DNA from 2 places in the Aliirhizobium cellulosilyticum genome. Region 2 is predicted to be linked to the other one. Evidence: predicted binding sites of a transcription regulator. Region 2 holds the regulator's gene; the other holds the start of a gene.

Evidence for each region. The regulator LexA, encoded in region 2, represses DNA repair genes until DNA is damaged. The targets are predictions, from matches to a motif close to TGTTCNNNNTGTGTTCNG.
Region 1: a site for LexA is predicted at 3,307-3,324, ahead of GGE33_RS13170 (2'-5' RNA ligase family protein). Genes of this name have one in related genera too.

Annotation. Positions count from the first base shown of each region.
Region 1 is NZ_JACIGW010000002.1:903,953-913,689, reverse strand. Features, by position in the region: gene GGE33_RS13190 (aminopeptidase) at 1-1,199, opposite strand, end outside; gene ybaK (Cys-tRNA(Pro) deacylase) at 1,279-1,752, opposite strand; gene GGE33_RS13180 (ArsC family reductase) at 1,755-2,108, opposite strand; gene GGE33_RS13175 (hypothetical protein) at 2,315-2,479, shown strand; gene GGE33_RS13170 (2'-5' RNA ligase family protein) at 2,490-3,107, opposite strand; gene GGE33_RS13165 (methylated-DNA--[protein]-cysteine S-methyltransferase) at 3,434-3,988, shown strand; gene GGE33_RS13160 (YqaA family protein) at 4,003-4,596, opposite strand; gene guaA (glutamine-hydrolyzing GMP synthase) at 4,881-6,458, opposite strand; gene GGE33_RS13150 (5'-methylthioadenosine/S-adenosylhomocysteine nucleosidase) at 6,498-7,136, opposite strand; gene GGE33_RS13145 (PaaI family thioesterase) at 7,133-7,582, opposite strand; gene GGE33_RS13140 (TspO/MBR family protein) at 7,655-8,107, opposite strand; gene GGE33_RS13135 (DUF1513 domain-containing protein) at 8,145-9,230, opposite strand; gene GGE33_RS13130 (imelysin family protein) at 9,232-9,737, opposite strand, start outside.
Region 2 is NZ_JACIGW010000001.1:1,208,668-1,218,404, reverse strand. Features, by position in the region: gene GGE33_RS05695 (pyruvate dehydrogenase complex E1 component subunit beta) at 1-1,273, opposite strand, end outside; gene pdhA (pyruvate dehydrogenase (acetyl-transferring) E1 component subunit alpha) at 1,294-2,352, opposite strand; gene GGE33_RS05685 (FtsB family cell division protein) at 2,545-2,862, opposite strand; gene eno (phosphopyruvate hydratase) at 3,061-4,335, opposite strand; gene kdsA (3-deoxy-8-phosphooctulonate synthase) at 4,455-5,303, opposite strand; gene GGE33_RS05670 (VOC family protein) at 5,308-6,180, opposite strand; gene lexA (transcriptional repressor LexA) at 6,379-7,092, shown strand; gene GGE33_RS05660 (ComEC/Rec2 family competence protein) at 7,073-9,391, opposite strand.

The DNA of each region.
Region 1 (9,737 bases), on a different contig from region 2:
CCGTCGATATCGACCTTGTCGGAACCGATCATCCAGTCGATATGGATGAGCGAGGAATTGCCGCCCTGCGCGTTGATCTCATCAGGCGTCAACGAAGCGCCGTTGAGGAAACATTTCGAGTAGCACTGGCCGAGCGCGATGTGGCACGAGGCATTTTCGTCGAACAGCGTGTTGTAGAAAAGGATGCCGCTTGCCGAGATCGGCGACGAATGCGGCACCAGTGCCACTTCGCCGAGCCGGCGTGCACCTTTATCCGTATCCAGCACCTTGTTCAACACTTCCTCGCCCTTCGAAGCTTTCGCCTCGACAATGCGGCCGCCTTCGAACCGCACCCGGATATTGTCGATCAGCGTACCTTGATGCGAGAGCGGCTTGGTGCTCGATACATGGCCCTCAACCTTAAGCGCATGCGGCGTGGTGAAGACTTCTTCGGTCGGGATATTCGGGTTGCAGGTAATCCCGTTCTTCGCCGTGGACGCGCCGCCATGCCATTCATGGCCATCTGCCAGGCCAACGGTCAGGTCGGTGCCGGGACCGGTGAAATGCAGCGCCGCAAAACGCTCACCATTCAGCCAGGTCGAACGCTTCCTAAGGTTTGCATTATGCTCCGCCCAGGCTGCTACCGGATCTGCGACGTTGACGCGCGAGGCGGCGAAGATCGCTTCAGCCAGCTTGGCAACGGCAGCATCTTCCGGCAGATCCGGAAAAACCTGACGTGCCCAAGAGGGATTGGGATAGGAAACGATGTTCCAGTTGATGTCGAAATTGGCGATCTTTTCGAGTGCCGGCTTGTAGGCGATGGAATTGGCCTTGTTGGCGCGGGCAACTTTGGCCGGATCTTGCCCGGAAAGCAGCATCGGATTGTCGCCGGCGATTGCAAGCCGCGCGGCACCGTTCTCATAAGCCTTGGCCATGCCCTCGTAGAGCCAGCCGGAGGCCTTGTCGAAGCTGGCATCAGGTGCATGCTGATAACGAGCCAGCGTCGTTTCCTCGTCGGAATAGAAGGCCGAAACGATGCCCGCACCTGCCATATAGGCGTGTTTGGTGATGAACCGAACTAGCGGCAGCGCGGCGATCGGCGCGGTGATGACGAGGTCCTGCCCCTTTTCCAACCCAAGCCCCACCTTCACTGCGACTTCGCCAAGCTTCTCAAGCTTGATCGGATCGATGGATGTCTGGATGTTCGGGACGATGGTCATGGCTCAGCCTCTCGATTATTCGTGTGAGGCTAGACTTAGAGAGCTTTGGGGCAAAATTGAAGTCTTGGACATGCGGTCGTCAGGCAATCAGCGGAGCGGCGATCGCCTTCAACGCCTCTTTCGCATCGGCGGGCACTAGGCGTATCTGCAGCCCGCGCTGCCCACCGTTGATGAAGATGTAGGGCTCGTCCAGTGCGGTGATTTCGATCGCCGTCGGTACGAGCTTCTTCTGGCCAAGCGGGCTGATGCCGCCGACATGGTAACCCGTCAAGCGTTCCGCATCGGCCGGCTTCATCATATGGGCGGATTTTCCGCCAAAGGCCGAGGCGAGCTTTTTCATCGACACTTCATGATCGGACGGCACCACGACACAGATAGGCTTGCCATCAAGTTCGGCCATCAGTGTCTTCAACACGCGTTTCGGCTCTTCCCCGATCGCCTCCGCCGCCTGCAATCCGATCCGGTCGGCATTGGGATCATAGTCGTAGGAAACGATCGTATAGGCGATTTTCAGCTTGTCGAGGGTTTGGGTTGCGCGTGTGGTCTTCGACATTCTCAGGCGCCCGGAAAAGCGTTTTCGTAAATCTCGGGCTTGAAGCCGATCAGCAGCTTTCCATCCGCTTCCAGCACCGGCCGCTTGATCATCGACGGCTGCGCCAGCATCAACTCGATCGCCTTTGCCTGATCGATATTCTGGCGATCGGCCTCACCGAGTTTCTTGAAGGTCGTGCCGGCGCGGTTCAGCACCGTTTCCCATCCGGCTTTATCGACCCATGCTTGCAAATGGTCGCGATCGATACCCGAGGCCTTGTAGTCGTGGAATGCATAGCTCACACCCTTCTGGTCCAGCCATGTCCGCGCCTTCTTCATCGTGTCGCAGTTCTTGATGCCGTAGATGGTGATCGCCATTTCGCCGTCCTTTTGTCCCCTTTGCCCGCATCACGCGATGCCGGACTGGTCAGCGAAGCGATAACAACACCACATCGCAGAATGCAAGCCAATGAGGCAGATCAAATAGTGGCATGCCAAGTTCGCATGGCTGATCTGTGCGCGTATGCGTTGTGAAGATGAAGTCTTGGGCGCATATATTAGCCGACAGAAAAGGAGTTGATGTCATGTACGCCCAGAACAAAAACCGTGGTAGCCGTATCAGCCGCGCCTTCGCAATTTTCGGCGCTGCAGTTTCTGCTTCGGCTGCCGTTGAAAACCATCGTCGTCCGAAGAATAGCGATCTGACCATTCTCGGTATCGATCCCAAGGCTTTCGACCGCATCGGCTAATTGCCTAATATCACCTCGTTTCTCGCGGGCCGTCATTTCGCATGGCGGCCTTTGTTGTGAGAGCGGGGTTTCGGTCGCCGCCGGTGATTGGTTCATCCAAAAGCGATAATTGGCTTGCCGGCCTGGCATATGGTGGAGCGTCGGCGTTAAAACGCCAGCATCCAAATGGCTCATGGCGTGTTTCGCCCTTGTGGCTGTAGACAAGCGCAAATTCGCGCGCCTGCCATGTAAATGATTTCCCAATATTCAGAACCTCCTTGCGCCCGTAGCCATAGATGATGGTAACGTGAGGTGAAGGTGTGCGAAATGCCTGGCGTGGCAGGTTATGCCGGCTGAGCGCGCCATGAAGCATCCGCACGAATGCCTGAATATCGGTATTCCTCGCCGCACTTGTCAGCGCCAGATGCCGTCCGCCTCCGTAGATAGCACATGCGTCCAAAGTCACTGTAAGCGGGCATGCCCTGATCGATCCGATTGCAGTTTCGATCCGGGGAATGAGATCGTAGGGCGGCTTGTCAAATTCGTCCATCAACAGCAGGCTCACATGCAGCAAATGCGCCGGGTGACGTTGGCGGTTGGTGCGACCATGCGCATGCTCGCAAGCCGCCTTGTATATCTCCTCGGCCAAGGAGGGCGGCGGTTTCAGTACGAAAAAGAGTTCACTTCTCCACCGAGGCGCGAAGTGCGGTTGTCCGGATCGGTTTTTCCCAGGAACATTGCCTGTCAGCGGCAGGCATGGCTGGTGGTACGGCAACTCTGCACCTCCCATTATTCATCAACGCGGGATCATGCGGATGACGCAGTATAAGAGAATTCAATTGACAATAAAGAACAAAAAGAGAACGTAGGCAAGCGATCTAGGCGATCACAAATCTTCTGGTGCAAGAAACGGGTTGATTGCCTGTTCATGACATAGGATTCTGACAGGGGAAATCACACGAACGGAGTGAGCTCATGTCCGGACATCGATATGCGATCTTCGAAACCGCTGGCGGCTTCTGCGGCATTGCGTGGAATGTTGCCGGTATCACCCGTTTTCAGCTACCGACAAGCAGCGAGTTGTCGACCGAGAACCTTCTCCTGCGCCGGATCGGTGACGGTCAAAAATCGCCACCGCCCGTGGAGATTGGAGAGACGATCGCGCTGGTGAAACGGTATTTCGCTGGCGAGCGGATTGATTTCTCCGAGATCCGCCTCGATCTTGAAGGCCAGGATGAGGTCTTCAGGAATATCTATGCCGCAGCCCGCCGCATCGGCTGGGGTCATACGAGCACCTATGGCACGATCGCCAAGGAACTCGGCCTTGGGCCGGAGGCTGCGCGTGATGTTGGCCAGGCCATGGCGAAAAATCCGGTGGCGCTGATCATACCTTGCCACCGGGTACTGGCCGCCGGCGGCAAGCTCGGCGGTTTTTCAGCCCCTGGTGGATCGACCTCGAAACAGCGTATGCTCGAGCTTGAGGGTGTGCGTTTCACGCCGCCGGAGCCGGCACAGCAATCCCTCTTTTGAACTTTTGCCGACGCTCAGTGCGCCAGAAGAAGCTTGTACCCCGTGAAGGCGACGATCAGCACAGAAGCACCGATCATCGCAATCTTGCCAAGACGCTTCTCGATGAAGTGGCGAATGCCCTCGCCGTAGCGGCGCAACAGCCAAGCCAGGAGGAAGAAGCGTGCTCCGCGCGTGACGAGCGCCGACATGATGAATAGCCAGATGTTTACATGCACCGCACCGGAAAGGATCGTCACCACCTTGATAGGCGGCAGATGCGCAAAACCGGAGGTCACCAGCATCAGCAGGATCGTCTCGAAAGTGATGCCGGCCCTCAGCTCGTTGAAAGTATCGAGCTTGCCCCAGAATTCGAGGATCGGCATGGCAATGGCATCGAAGGCAAATGAACCGATCCACCAGCCCGCAATACCGCCGAGAACCGAGAAGACCGTCGCGATCAGCGCATAACGCCATGCACGCTCCGGCCGGGCCAGCGCCATGGGCAGGAAAAGCACGTCCGCCGGCACGAGAAAGATCGAGCTTTCGACAAAGGCGATGACCGCAAGCCAGACTTCCGCGGATTTGCGCGCACTGAGCGCCATCGTCCAGTCATAGAGGCGTTTGAGCATTGTGAAATCCAGAGCTTGGGGGGAAATCCGAAGGTGATGAAAGATACCGTGGGAGAGCTCGGTTGTTTGTCTGCCCTATCGATCCACAGATGCGGCTGAAGCGCAACCCTACACCGTGAAGCTGATCGTTACCTGAACGGTCTTTCTTTTGGGAATTTGGCGACAAGCCAAGCTCGTCTCGGCATCCAACTGCCTGAAATTATCGCCTTCATTCGGAAACCGCGAGGCAAGATAGATGATCGGCACGCCATGTCTTCATAGCGCGCCGACAATATTTCAATCTCTTATTCCCACTCGATCGTGCCGGGCGGCTTGCTCGTCACGTCGTAGACGACGCGGTTGATGCCGCGGACCTCGTTGATGATGCGGGTTGCCGCGCGGCCGAGGAAGTTCATGTCGTAGGGATAGAAATCCGCCGTCATGCCGTCGACCGAGGTGACGGCGCGCAGTGCGCAGACGAAATCATAGGTGCGATAGTCGCCCATGACACCGACGGTCTGCACCGGCAGCAGTACGGCAAAAGCCTGCCAGATCGTGTCGTAGAGACCGGCCTTGCGGATTTCGTCGAGATAGATCGCATCTGCCTTGCGCAGGATGTCGAGCTTCTCCTTGGTCACGCCGCCCGGGCAGCGGATGGCGAGGCCCGGACCCGGGAAGGGGTGGCGACCGATGAAGCTCTCCGGCAGGCCGAGTTCGCGGCCAAGGGCGCGGACTTCGTCCTTGAACAGTTCGCGCAGCGGTTCGACGAGCTGCATGTTCATGCGCTCGGGCAGGCCGCCGACATTGTGGTGGCTCTTGATCGTCACCGAAGGGCCGCCCGAGAAGGAAACGCTTTCGATGACGTCCGGGTAGAGCGTGCCCTGCGCGAGGAAGCGCGGTTCGCCCTTGCCATCGGCTGCGATCTTGGCTGCTTCCGCTTCGAACACTTCGATGAACAGGCGGCCGATCGTCTTGCGCTTCACTTCCGGGTCGTTTTCGCCGGCAAGCTGGGTCAGGAACATGTCGGATGCATCAACAGCCACGAGCGGGATGTTGTAATGGTCGCGGAACATGCCGACGACCTGTTCGGTCTCGCCCTGACGCATTAGGCCGTGATCGACATAGATGCAGGTCAGCTGGTCGCCGATCGCCTCATGGATGAGGATCGCCGCGACCGACGAGTCCACGCCGCCGGACAGGCCGCAGATGACGCGCTCATTGCCAACCTGATCCTTGATCTTGCGGATCATTTCGGCGCGGTAGGCAGCCATGGTCCAGTCGGACTTCAGGCCGACGATCTTGTGCACGAAGTTGGAAAGCAGCTTGGCGCCATCCGGTGTATGTACCACTTCTGGGTGGAACATGGTCGTATAATAGTGGCGGCTCTCGTCGGCAGCGATGGCGAACGGAGCGTTCTCGGAGGTCGCGATGACCTCGAAACCTTCCGGCAGTTTCGTCACGCGGTCGCCGTGGCTCATCCAGACCGGGTAACGACCGCCCTGTTCCCAGAAACCGTCGAACAGCGGGCTGGCCTTTTTCACTTCCACATCGGCGCGGCCGAATTCGGCGGCATGGCCACCTTCAACGACACCGCCGAGCTGGGTGCAGAGCGTCTGCTGGCCGTAGCAGATGCCGAGGATCGGCACGCCGCTGTCAAATACCGCCTGCGGTGCACGCGGGCTGCCTTCGGTGGTAACCGAAGCCGGGCCGCCGGAGAAGATCACGCCCTTGGGGGAGAGCCTGTCGAAAGCTTCGGCGGCGTTCTGGAAGGGATGGATTTCGCAATAGACACCCGCTTCGCGGATGCGGCGCGCAATCAGCTGCGTCACCTGGCTGCCGAAATCGATGATGAGGATGCTGTCGGGATGAGCTATCTGGGTCATGGCGAGCCTTTAATGAAGAACCCCGATTTTTGCAACTGCTCAGAAAGCCAAATTGCCGCTTTCTAGGGCGTTTCCTAGTCTGTCGATGACGCCAGCCAGCTTCTCGTCGATGACATGCAGATATTCAGTCCAGTTATCGACATGCTTCAGCTCCGCCTTCCCGTCGGAAATCCCGCGCAAACCGATCAGCGGAATACCGAACAACTGGCAGCAGCGCATGATGGCGAAGGTTTCCATGTCCACCATGTCTGCAGCGATCAGATCGTAGGCAGCGCCAGAGACGATATTGCCGCCGGTGGAAAGCGCAGCCTCGGGCACGCCTGGAATGCGAAGTGGCAGCGGCATGATCGCCGGATGGTCGAGAAAGGGTGTGCAACCTTTCTCGAAACCGAGCGGCGAGGCGTCCATGTCGCGATAGGCAACGGAGGAGGCCTGATAGACTTCCGTTTGTTCCAGCGTCCGGGAGCCGGCCGAACCGAGCGACACGATCAGATCCGGCATTTCGTTTTTCGCCTGCAGCTTCGTCAGCGCGTGCGACAGCACGATCGCGGCCTCGATCGGACCGACGCCGGTCATCAGCGGTTTGATGCGAGACTTGAGGTGCGGCCCATATTCGGCGTCGACGGCCATGACGAATAGCACCACATGCCGGCCGAGCCGTGTCAGTTCGAAACTCATTCCACCACGTCCTGACGATCGCGGATGACCATCATCGACGTGGTCATGGAGGCGATCAGTTTTGCCGGCCCGTCGCCGATCGCATAGGCACGGCCATCGGCCACAATGATCGTCGATCCGGGCTTGGTGACCTCGCCACGGAAAAGGAAACGCTCGCCGCGACCGGGCGAAAGCAGGTTGACCTTGAACTCGATCGTCAGAAGCGAAACTTCCGGCGCAATCACCGTATAGGCGGCATAGGTACAGGCAGTCTCCAGTGGTGCGGAAATCACCCCGCCATGCAGGAAACCGTGCTGCTGGGTAAGCTTCTCATCGAAAGGAAGCTCGATCTCCACCATGCCCTGCTGGATGCGCGTCAGTTCCGCGCCAAGCATCTCCATGGCGTTCTGCTTGGCGAAACTGCGCCGTATGCGTTCGTGAAAGTCGCCTGGATCGGTAATCTTCATGGTCTGCCCTTGGTGTCGCGGCGAAACTGGCATGCTGCAGGCGGATCGGCAAGCGCGACAAAATGACTATTATCAATTCAACAGAACGATCGAAAGGTTCAATACTGCGGCAAATGCAACCCAGAATGCGTAAGGCACGAAAAGCCACGCGGCCTGCCGGTTGGGTCTCCAGCTCATCATGATGAACAGCAGGATGAAGGCCAGCATCGGTACGATGATGACGAGGCCGAGAAGCGGGCTCTGCAGGCCGAAAAAGGCTGGCGACCAGAAGATGTTGAGAAAACCCTGTATGGCGAAGACGATCAGCCGGCCGGTATTGTTCTCATCGAACCATGTCGTGGACAGCGCAACGCCGATCATCACGTAGAGACCCGCCCAGACCGGTGCGAAAACCCAGTCGGGTGGATTGAAGAACGGTTTGTTAAGCGACTGGTACCACTCGCCCGGTGTGTTGGCGTAACTGCTGAGTGCACCGATGGCAACGCAGGTGACAATGAAGAAAGCAAAGGTCAGTATTTTACCCATGGAGGGTGATCTAGGGTCGCTGCAACCTGAGTAAAGATCATTTTATTTGGATAATATGCTGGTCCCAGGCGACGTCGCTGCGTGTGTCGTTGAAGCGGCCATCGTAGGATGACACAGCAATACCGTGGGCCGCAGGCGCCACACCGGCCGCCTCGTGGACGCTCTCTTCTTTCAAGACGATGCCTGTCTTCGCATCGAGTATCACTGACGCACCGCCGATCGGCGAGGTAAGTCCGACGATGTTTTCATGGCGGTTGACGGCAATTGCGCCGACATAGTTGGCAAGCCGCGCCGTCGTTTCATCCGGCAGCGAGAGAAGTGCAATATCCTCGCCCTTCGAGAACCAGCCGGCAAGCGGCGGTGTTTCGTTGCGTGCGCCTTCCCACTGGCAGGCAAACCAGATGCGGCCATTCTCGGCTATATCCAGATGCCGGGTCGAGAGCTTGCTGAGCGAAGACGGCATGCTGTGTTTCTGGATCAGCGTGCCGTTTTTCGCATCGAGCACGACCAGCGATGGTTCCATACGGTCGATGTTGAGCTTGGTGCGGCCGAAATCCGGATGGGTCTCGATGCCGCCATTGGCAATCACCAGAAGAGCACCATCATCCGAGACGGTCATGTCATGCGTGCCGATGCCATGAGCGTCGAATTCGCCGATCCGCCGGAATGCATTGCGGCCGTCATAGAGGCCGATCATGCCGCGATTGCCGTCGAAATCGTTTTCGCTGGCATAAAGAACGGTGCCGTCCGGCGAGAAATGCCCGTGGCCGTAGAAATGCCGGCCCTCCGGCGCGGTGATGACGATCGGCTCCGCCTGTCGAGACGGATCGAACACCATCGCAAACGTGCCGGGTCTACGGGCAAAGGCGACGGCGCGGCCCGTCGTGGAACTGAAAGCCATGCCATGCGCACGGGCGGGCAGGGCCATCCGATCGATGATCTCGCCCCGTTCGGAAACCGTGGCAATGCCGAATGTACCGTCAGAGGCGCGATAACCGGAGGCATAGACCGCATCGGCCCGCTCTAGCGCATAGAGCGATTCGGGAGCGAGCGTGGCCGCAAAACCGATGCCGGCAGCCTTCAGAAACGCCCGGCGGTCGATTGTCTCACCGTTCGAGGCCATCTCAGTCTCCGTCGGCGAAGGAGAAGCCGGAGGAGAGGCCGATCGCGCCGCCATATCCGTCATTGAGCTTGGCGATCACATCCTTGCCATCGACCAGCAGCGTATCGAGCTTTCTGCGTTCGCCCGCGTCCTCTACGGCCTTTTCGAGATCCGGCGTCACTTCACCCGTCAGGGCAGACATGGATTTCAGCTTCTCTTCCGTGGCGGCGACGATCGGCCTGTCCTTTTCAGGAAGAAGCTCGACCATGCCGGATGTCGTCAAAAGTTCGGACAATCCATCAAGATTTGCCTTGATCATAGGCCAAGTATTTTCCGAGCGCCAGAACAGCGCCTGTTTAGGAAATTTCGCCTTGTCCGCCCCCTTGTAGAAGGTCTCGATCCGCTGGTCGCGCACCGCTTCGGCGCCATGCACGAGAATGCCGAGCAGCCCGGTGATCGCTTCACCGCCGGTCCGATAGATGGGATTGTCTGCTCCCGGCTGTTCCCAGGCCTTCTGGATGCCATCCG
Region 2 (9,737 bases):
TCGTCAGAACCGGGGCATCGAGATAGTCGAAGGCCTGCTGCATGACGCGGGTGGCGATTTCGGTGCCGACCGAGTTCTGCGGGTAACCTTCCTCGACAGTGACGAGGCGACCGGTCTTCTTGACGGATTCGATGACGGTCGGCAGGTCCATCGGACGGATCGTGCGAAGGTCGATCAGTTCGACATCGATGCCTTCCTTCTCGAGTTTGGCAACCGCCTTAACGGCGTAGGTCATGCCGATACCGAAGGAAACGATCGTTGCGTCCTTGCCCTTGCGGTGGATGCGCGCCTTGCCGATCGGCAGAACGAAATCATCCAGCTTCGGCACATCGAAATGCTGACCGTAGAGGATTTCGTTTTCGAGGAAGACGACCGGGTTCGGATCGCGGATAGCAGCCTTCAAGAGACCCTTTGCGTCGGCAGCCGTGTAAGGCATGACGACCTTGAGGCCGGGGATCTGGCTGTACCACGAGGAGAAGTCCTGGCTGTGCTGTGCGCCAACGCGGGCAGCAGCGCCGTTCGGACCGCGGAACACGATCGGAGCACCCATCTGACCACCCGACATGTAGAGCGTCTTGGCAGCAGAGTTGATGATCTGGTCAATCGCCTGCATGGCGAAGTTGAACGTCATGAACTCGACGATCGGCTTCAGGCCGGACATGGCTGCACCGACGCCGATACCGGCAAAACCGTGTTCGGTGATCGGAGTATCGACAACGCGCTTGGCACCGAATTCCTGCAGCAACCCTTGCGTGATCTTGTAGGCGCCCTGATATTCGGCGACTTCTTCACCCATGACGAATACGTCGCCATCGCGGCGCATTTCTTCAGCCATTGCGTCGCGCAGAGCTTCGCGAACGGTCGTCGAAACCATTTCGGTGCCGGCAGGGATATCCGGATCAGCAGCGACTTCGACCTTCGGCTGAGCCGGGACCGAAGCGGATGCGGGCTTTGCTTCTTCAGCGGCAGGTGCCTCGGCCTTCGGAGCTTCGGCTGCCGGAGCGGAAGAACCGATCGCATCGGCGCTTTCGCCTTCGGCAAGCAGGATCGCGATCTTGGTGTTGACCTTGACGTTTTCGGTGCCGGCTTCGACCAGCAGCTTGCCGATCACGCCTTCATCGACGGCTTCCACTTCCATGGTCGCCTTGTCGGTCTCGATTTCAGCAATGACATCGCCGGACTTGACGGTGTCGCCTTCCTTCTTGACCCATTTGGAAAGCGTGCCTTCCTCCATCGTCGGAGAAAGTGCAGGCATCAGGATATCGATAGGCATAGGTTCTTTCCTCCCCGCGCTTAGAGCAGGATATCGGTGTAGAGCTCGGATGCATCCGGCTCCGGATCGTTCTGAGCGAAGTCGGCGCTATCCGTAACGATGTCGCGGATATCCTTGTCGATCGCCTTCAGTTCGTCCTCGGACGCCCAGCCCTTTTCGAGCAGACGGTTGCGAACCTGTTCGATCGGATCCTGCTCCGAGCGCATCTTCTGCACTTCTTCCTTGGAGCGGTACTTTGCCGGGTCGGACATGGAGTGACCGCGGTAACGGTAGGTCAGCATTTCGAGAATGATCGGACCCTTGCCGGAGCGGCAATGGGCGAGCGCCTCGTCAGCCGCAGCCTTGACGGCGCGCACATCCATGCCATCCACCTGGATACCCGGAATGCCGAAGCCGACGCCGCGCATCGAATAGTTCGACTGTGCGGTTGCGCGCGCGGTCGAGGTGCCCATGGCATAACGGTTGTTCTCGACGATGTAGATGATCGGCAGTTTCCACAGAGCAGCCATATTGAAGCTCTCGTAGACCTGACCCTGGTTGGCAGCGCCATCGCCGAAATAGGCAACAGATACGCTGTCATTGTTGCGATAGGCATTGGCGAAGGCGAGACCGGTGCCGAGCGACACCTGCGCACCGACGATACCGTGACCGCCGTAGAAATGCTTCTCCTTGGAGAACATGTGCATCGAGCCGCCCTTGCCCTTGGACAAGCCACCGCGACGACCGGTAAGCTCGGCCATGACGCCACGCGGGCTCATGCCGCAAGCAAGCATGTGGCCGTGGTCGCGATAGGCGGTGATGACCTGATCGCCTTCCTGCTGCGCCATCTGCATGCCGACGACGACAGCTTCCTGGCCGATATAGAGATGGCAGAAACCGCCGATGAAGCCCATGCCATAGAGCTGGCCGGCCTTCTCTTCGAAGCGACGGATCAGCAGCATCTCTCGATACGCGTGCAGATCGTCGTCCTTGCCGAATTCCGGCGTATTCTTGCCGGTAAATTCCTTCGAGGCTGTTTTGCTGGCAGATTTTGCCGCTGGCTTGCGGCCGGATGCAGACGCGGATTTGGTTTGCGCCATCGATCCCTCCCTATGTGCTGCATTGAAAGAGCGGCATCGAGACGAGCACATGCACGCCGCAACCCACTCCGGTTTCTGCAGCTAACATAGGGAAGAAAGCGCGCCCCAGCAATGACATATTTGCATGGCTCTCATTCCGCATAAGCCACTGAAATAAATCACGAAAATCAAGTTAACCGAAATTAGGTTAACTCAGAAATAATTGTTAAATATGACTATTTCGTCCGAGCGGGATACATTTAATTGATAACGCGCAATTTCATCAAGCATGTCTTTATCGAGTGAGCCATCACTCATCAGATGGACCTGACGCTCCAATGCTTCGCGCTTGGAGGTGAGCGCCGCAAGCTCGCTGCTACGCGCGATGCGCTGCTTCTCGAACTCCTCGGTCGCGATAAGACCAAGATCACCGTGGATAGAATGATAGCCGAAATAGGAAAGAAACGCGACGGTGATTGCAGGCAGGATGAAACGGCCAAACTTTCTTTGTTTGTGATGTCTTGTCCACATGCCTGTTCTTAAACCTTGAGCTTACGCGGCGGGAGCGATTCATCGTCCCAGGATAGGATCTGAAAATCGCAGAACTTGCTTAAGCATTCGTTTCGTTTGCCGCGCTGCAGCGCAGATATGAAAAAGCCCGCGTCGAGGACGCGGGCTTTTCGAATGTCATTCTGCCTTCAGGAGAGCGGCCTTCCGGCCGACCATTCCTTAGCCCTTCAGGATCGAGCGGCCTGCATAAACGGCCTGCGGGCCGAGCATTTCCTCGATACGGATCAGCTGATTGTACTTGGCCAGACGGTCCGAACGCGAAAGCGAACCGGTCTTGATCTGACCGCAATTGGTGGCAACGGCGAGATCGGCAATCGTCGAATCTTCCGTTTCACCCGAGCGGTGCGACATGACGGCGGTGTATGCAGCCTTGTGGGCAGTCTCGACGGCATCGAGCGTTTCCGTCAGCGAGCCGATCTGGTTGACCTTGACCAGGATGGAGTTGGCAACGCCCATCTTGATACCGTCGCGCAGGCGGGCGGAATTGGTGACGAACAGATCGTCGCCGACCAGCTGAACCTTGGAGCCGATCTTGTCGGTCAGGATCTTCCAGCCTTCCCAGTCGTCTTCGGCCATGCCGTCTTCGATCGAGATGATCGGATACTTGCCAGCAAGTTCGGCCAGGTATTCAGCCATGGCAGCCGATTCCAGCGTGCGGCCTTCACCTTCTAGAACGTAATTGCCATCCTTGAAGAATTCGGTCGAGGCGCAATCGAGGCCGAGGAATACGTCTTCACCCGGCTTGTAGCCGGCCTTTTCGATCGACTTGACGATGAAATCAAGGGCTTCCGGCGCACTCTTCAGACCCGGCGCAAAGCCGCCTTCGTCACCAACGTTGGTGTTATGACCCTGTGCGCCCAGTTCCTTCTTCAGGACGTGGAAGATTTCCGAACCAACCCGCACGGCATCCTTCAGCGTTTCGGCGCCGACCGGCATGATCATGAATTCCTGGAAATCGATCGGGTTGTCGGCATGTGCGCCGCCATTGATGATGTTCATCATCGGAACCGGCAGAACATGTGCGCCAGCGCCGCCGACATAACGGTAAAGCGGCAGGCCAGCCGATTCGGCGGCAGCCTTGGCAACGGCCAGCGACACGCCGAGAATGGCGTTTGCGCCGAGACGCGACTTGTTCGGCGTGCCGTCGAGCGCGATCATCGTCTTGTCGATATGGATCTGGCTTTCGGCATCGAAACCGCCGATGGCATCGAAGATTTCCGTATTGACCGCTTCAACGGCCTTCTCGACACCCTTGCCGCCAAAGCGCTTGCCGCCATCGCGCAATTCGACAGCTTCGTGGGCACCCGTCGATGCGCCCGACGGAACAGCGGCGCGGCCCATCGAGCCGTCTTCCAGATAGACGTCAACTTCGACGGTCGGGTTGCCACGGCTATCGAGGATCTCGCGAGCGATAATATCGGTAATAGCAGTCAAGGGTCTCTCCTCAGAGTTAAGTCCATGCAGTCATTGAAAATGTATCACGTTCAATGACACGCCAATTACAGTGTTGGCGCTTTCTGCGCTTTGACAACGCTCAAGCGCTTTTTTGAAGTTCAGGCAGCCTTGGCCACCGCATCGAAAGCCATCAGCTTTTCCAGAAGCCGAGGCATGTCTTTCAGATGCACCATGTTCGGACCATCCGACGGGGCGTTGTCCGGATCTTCATGGGTTTCGATGAATACACCGGCAATACCCACTGCGACGGCCGCACGCGCCAGCGTTTCAACGAATTCGCGCTGGCCACCGCTGGAGCCACCCTGCCCGCCCGGCTGCTGCACCGAGTGCGTGGCGTCAAAGATCACCGGCGATCCGAGCGAAGCCATGATCGGCAACGAACGCATGTCGGAGACGAGCGTGTTGTAACCGAAGGAGGCGCCGCGTTCGCACAGCATCACGTTAGGATTACCGCTCTCGGTAAATTTCGCCTGGACGTTCTTCATGTCCCAGGGGGCCAGGAACTGGCCTTTCTTGACGTTGATCGCCCGGCCGGTCTTGGCGGCTGCGACCAGAAGATCGGTCTGACGCGACAGAAAGGCCGGGATCTGCAGGATGTCGACGGTTGGCGCAACAAGCCCGCACTGCTCTTCCGTATGGATGTCGCTCAGGACCGGGAAGCCGAATTCCTTCTTCAGGTCGGCAAAAATCTCCATCGCATTTTCAAGTCCGATGCCGCGCTTGCCGGAGATCGACGTACGGTTGGCCTTGTCAAAGGAGGACTTGTAGACCAGCCCGATGCCGAGCTTGCCGCAGAGCTCGCTCATCGTGCCGGCGATCATGAAGGCATGATCACGGCTTTCCATCTGGCAAGGCCCCGCGATCAGCGAAAGCCGGCCTGCATTGGAGAATACGACCTTTTTGTCGCCTTCGCCGACCGAAACTTCTGAATTGGGGGAGACTGCCATTCTACTATTCCTCGAAGCCGAACAAAACGCCTTGGCCGGGCGACGGCGACACGAGAACGCGACCATCCCGGCGAATGAATGCGACGTCATTAGCAGCAAGGATGATCTCTGTCACGGCCAGATCAAGACTGCGAAAGATCACGGCCTCCCCTACCAACCCGGCTGCCACCCCTTCGATAGGAAGACCGAAGTCATGCGCAATTTGCTCGCGCCTGAGAACGCGCACGGCTCCCGTTTCAGCCTGGAACACCAGTCCACCTTCAACTTCGATACCCGGCGCTCGCAGCACATTGTCAAAAAAGGCAACCGAAGCATGCGGATCATCACTTGCCAAAATGACTTCCTTCAAACCGGCAACCGAATTGGCATGGATACGCAATTCAGCCATATCCTGAGGGAAAGATACCAGCCGCTGGCAGGAGAAAGTAAAGAAATCAGCCGCACCATCCATCGCGGCAAAAGCAAGCTGGAAACGAGCTTCGACCTCGTCACCGTCCGGAGACTTTACAGCTCTGCCGAATTCGAGGGGCTCACCGCCGGAAATTCCGGCCGCGACATAATGCCGATGATCGTTCGACGCGTCTTCACTGGAGACCACGATGGCCGACAAGCCTTCACGTCCGCGGCGACCGCGATAAGCCAGATCGCGCTCGACAAAGACATTGCCTTTCTTGGCATGAGCCCCCGCCTTGCGCCTGTCCGCAACAGCCAGTGGCTCCAGATAGGTACCGTCTTCAAAAAAAACACAGGCATTGGCCGTACCGAAGGGATGCACGCCGTCAGGCGCGACAGTGAAACCCAAAGACGACAGCCGCTCGCGTGCCTTGCCGAGATTTCCAACAGGCAAAACGAGATGATCGATATTCCTAGCAGTCACACATGTCCCCCAGACTTCTGATCCGCTAGGCGTAGATTGGGCAGACCGCCGGGGAGCGCAAGTAGATTCCGACTGAGAACGTCATTCGGCATCCAAGAAACTGATTATATTGTCACGAAAATTTAAGGACTTGCGGAACACATATGGAACATATAGTGTTCGTTCTGCATTTGTTTCAAATCTGAAGGTGCGCCTCACATGCTGACTCGCAAGCAACAGGAACTGCTTTTGTTCATTCACGAACGGATGAAGGAGTCGGGCGTACCTCCGTCTTTCGATGAAATGAAGGACGCTCTCGACCTTGCGTCGAAGTCGGGCATCCATCGGCTCATCACGGCACTTGAAGAGCGCGGTTTCATTCGCCGTCTCCCCAACAGAGCGCGCGCACTCGAGGTCATCAAGCTTCCCGAAGCCTATGTTCCCACGCTGCAGCCGAAACGCGGTTTTTCACCGAGCGTGATCGAGGGAAGCCTTGGCAAGAAGCCGGCGACGCCTGCTGCCCCGCCTGTCTCCGCCAATGACAGCGCGTCTGCAAGCGTGCCGGTCATGGGCCGCATCGCCGCCGGCGTACCGATCTCGGCAATTCAGAATAATACCCACGACATTTCCGTCCCCGTAGAGATGTTGGGATCCGGCGAGCATTATGCGCTTGAAGTCAAGGGCGACTCGATGATCGAGGCCGGAATTCTGGATGGCGACACCGTCATCATTCGCAACGGCAACACCGCCAATCCGGGCGATATCGTCGTTGCACTCGTGGATGATGAAGAGGCCACACTCAAGCGCTTCCGCCGCAAGGGTGGCTCGATTGCGCTGGAAGCGGCAAACCCGGCTTACGAGACACGAATTTTTCCACCGGATCGGGTCAAGGTCCAGGGCAGGCTCGTCGGCCTCATTCGCCGTTATCACTGACACCGGAATTGTTGCCAACATCAGTTGGCGCTTCTGATCGATAATCCGTTCCTGCTTGATCTGAGACAGCAAACTGCGCCTCAAGACGGCCACTCGATTTTGGTTTGGAAATCCATTCCGGCAGATACGGGTCATAGAGATTGCGTCGCCAGTCGTATTGGCGATGAATGGTCCATGGGCGAACCGTGCCAGCCATTGCTGTCGTGACACTCCATTTTCCGGCTGCCGCCGCCCCGGAAAGATCGATTTCAATTGACCCTGTCTTGCGCAGGCTGGCGCCGCTCAGCATCGGGGTACCAGACCGACAGGAATGGAAACGCGCACGCGGCGCGATAACAAGGCCGGCAACGTCGCAAGCCGCTCCGGCATAACGGCCATCATCAACAACAACGACCAAAACACCTTCCGGTGACATGAATGCGCACCAGGCCTTGAGCTGACATGAGAATCTGACACTCCCTGCCTCCTTCATCAGTCGCTGCGCTTCGATCAGAACGTGTTCCGGAAGTCTTTCACTGGAAGAACCCGGCATATTTTTTAGAATTTCACTTTCCAACATCTCCGGCATAGCCAGCACTGGAAGCTGTCGCGCATACATCCACTGCCCATAGACGAACTCGGAGGGACGTTTCCTGTTGGCGGCAGCACGTTCTGCATCTCGATAAGCAACGAGGTTCCCATCTTCAGCGATGAGAAGACTTGATTGGGCGTGTTGCACCCCCACCCAGAACAGGGCCGCAGCGGTAAACAGGAAAGGTAAGCCCGAATAGCGAAGCCGTGTCCTGAGGAGCGTCAGTAGCAGAAAACCGCAGACCCCAAGCGGCAAAAACCAGGGGTGCTGTTCTCCGACGACAATGTCCCCGCCCCATCCCGCTACATGCTTCGCGATCAAGATGACCCATTCGAGGCTCCAGGCCATGATCCCGATGAAGGGAGCATCGAGGCCGAAGGGCATCAACAACATCGCAGCAAGCCCGGCCGGCATCACCAGGAAGCTGATGATCGGCATGGCAGCCAGGTTCGCGGCAAGCCCATAGGTGGCGACGCGATGGAAATGCTCGACGGAAAACATCGTCGTCGCAAGACTACCAATCAGCGATGTCGCGATAATGCCGGCGATAAAGCGCCAGCCAACGGCAGCCAATGTCACCAGAGGATGACGGATGGGAAATCGCTCCCGCTCTTCCGTTTCAGGGCGTCGCGACCAGGCCGCATAACCGGCCACGAGCGCAACCGTGGCAGCAAACGACATCTGGAAACTTGGCCCCAGAATTTCCGAAGGCGTCCAGATGAGGATGATCAGCGCAGACAAGGCTACATTTCGCAAACTTATCGAGGGCCGGTCCAAAAGCACGGCAACAAGTATCACCGCCATCATGATATAGGCGCGCTGGGCGGATACACCGAAGCCCGATACCAGATAATAGGCCGTAACCATTGCAAGCGCCCCGCCGGCGGCAATCTTCTTGATTGGCAGGGCCTGTGCGAGGCCAGGGAAAAGAGCAAAGACGCTACGCAATCCCACGAAGAAAATCCCGGCGGCAAGCGCCATATTCAATCCGGAAATGGCAACGATGTGAGCGAGGCCGGAGACCCGTAGCGCCTCGACTGTATCTTCGGAAATTGCCCGTCTCTCATCGGTGACAATGGCGGCGGCGAAGGCACCGGCATCACCCGGCGCAATCTCGCGAATACGATTGCCGATCTGCCTGCGCAGATCGAAGAGCCAGCGTAAGGCGAGCTGTGGCCAGCCGGTCGCCACATCCGACCCTCCAGCCTGCTGCGGAGCGCTATAGAAATACCCCACCGCACCAATGCCATCGAAATATGCCGAGAAGGCAAAGTCGTGCAGACCGGGCAAGGCCGGCCCGGAAGGCGGTGACAGCCTTGCGCGTCCGGAAATAGCTGCCCCGTTGTCAAACGGCTGATGCTGCGCCCTTGCCAGCAGCGAAACCCGGACAGGCGGGCGCCGAAGAATGGGGTTTGCTGTCTGTCGCACAGCCACGATATAACGCAGTCGCCCGGGACCGGCAGCCTCACTACGCTCGACAACGCCCATGACATCCGTTGTTACCGGTGAATCGAGAATGACCGTCGATTGCCGCCACGCTTCGATCTCGGCCAGCGCCATGCCACAAAAGCCCAGACACGCAAATGTGAAAAAGACACGCGCGCAACCATCTCTTGTTATCAACGCCAGAGCCGCCAGCACGGCAAGAGCAAGGAACGGCACCCATGCCAACGGCTCCACCGGGCTGAGGAACCACACTGCCGAACCGATGCCAATTGCAACAGGCATGAACAGAAAGCCGTGACCATGGAGGCGCTCCTCGCGGAGCGAAATTGAAAGAAATGCTCGCGCCTCCGCGAATGGCGCACCAATTCGCCTTCCGTAAGAAACCGGCGCTATCGCTGCAGTATATCGATGGGCTGCAGTTCTGATGGCCAAATCATCAGGCGCCGGTTGAAAATGCGATATCGGCTCGGCAGCAGCATTAGAGCGCCGGCTCAACGTTTTGGTATCTATCTTCTCGAAACCTTCAGCCCGCATTGAACCAGCCTGCCCCGATCATAAAATACAACCTGAGCGTTCTTTTTGAGTGCGTCAACCTGACGCATATGGGCTTGCCACCAGAACCGATTTT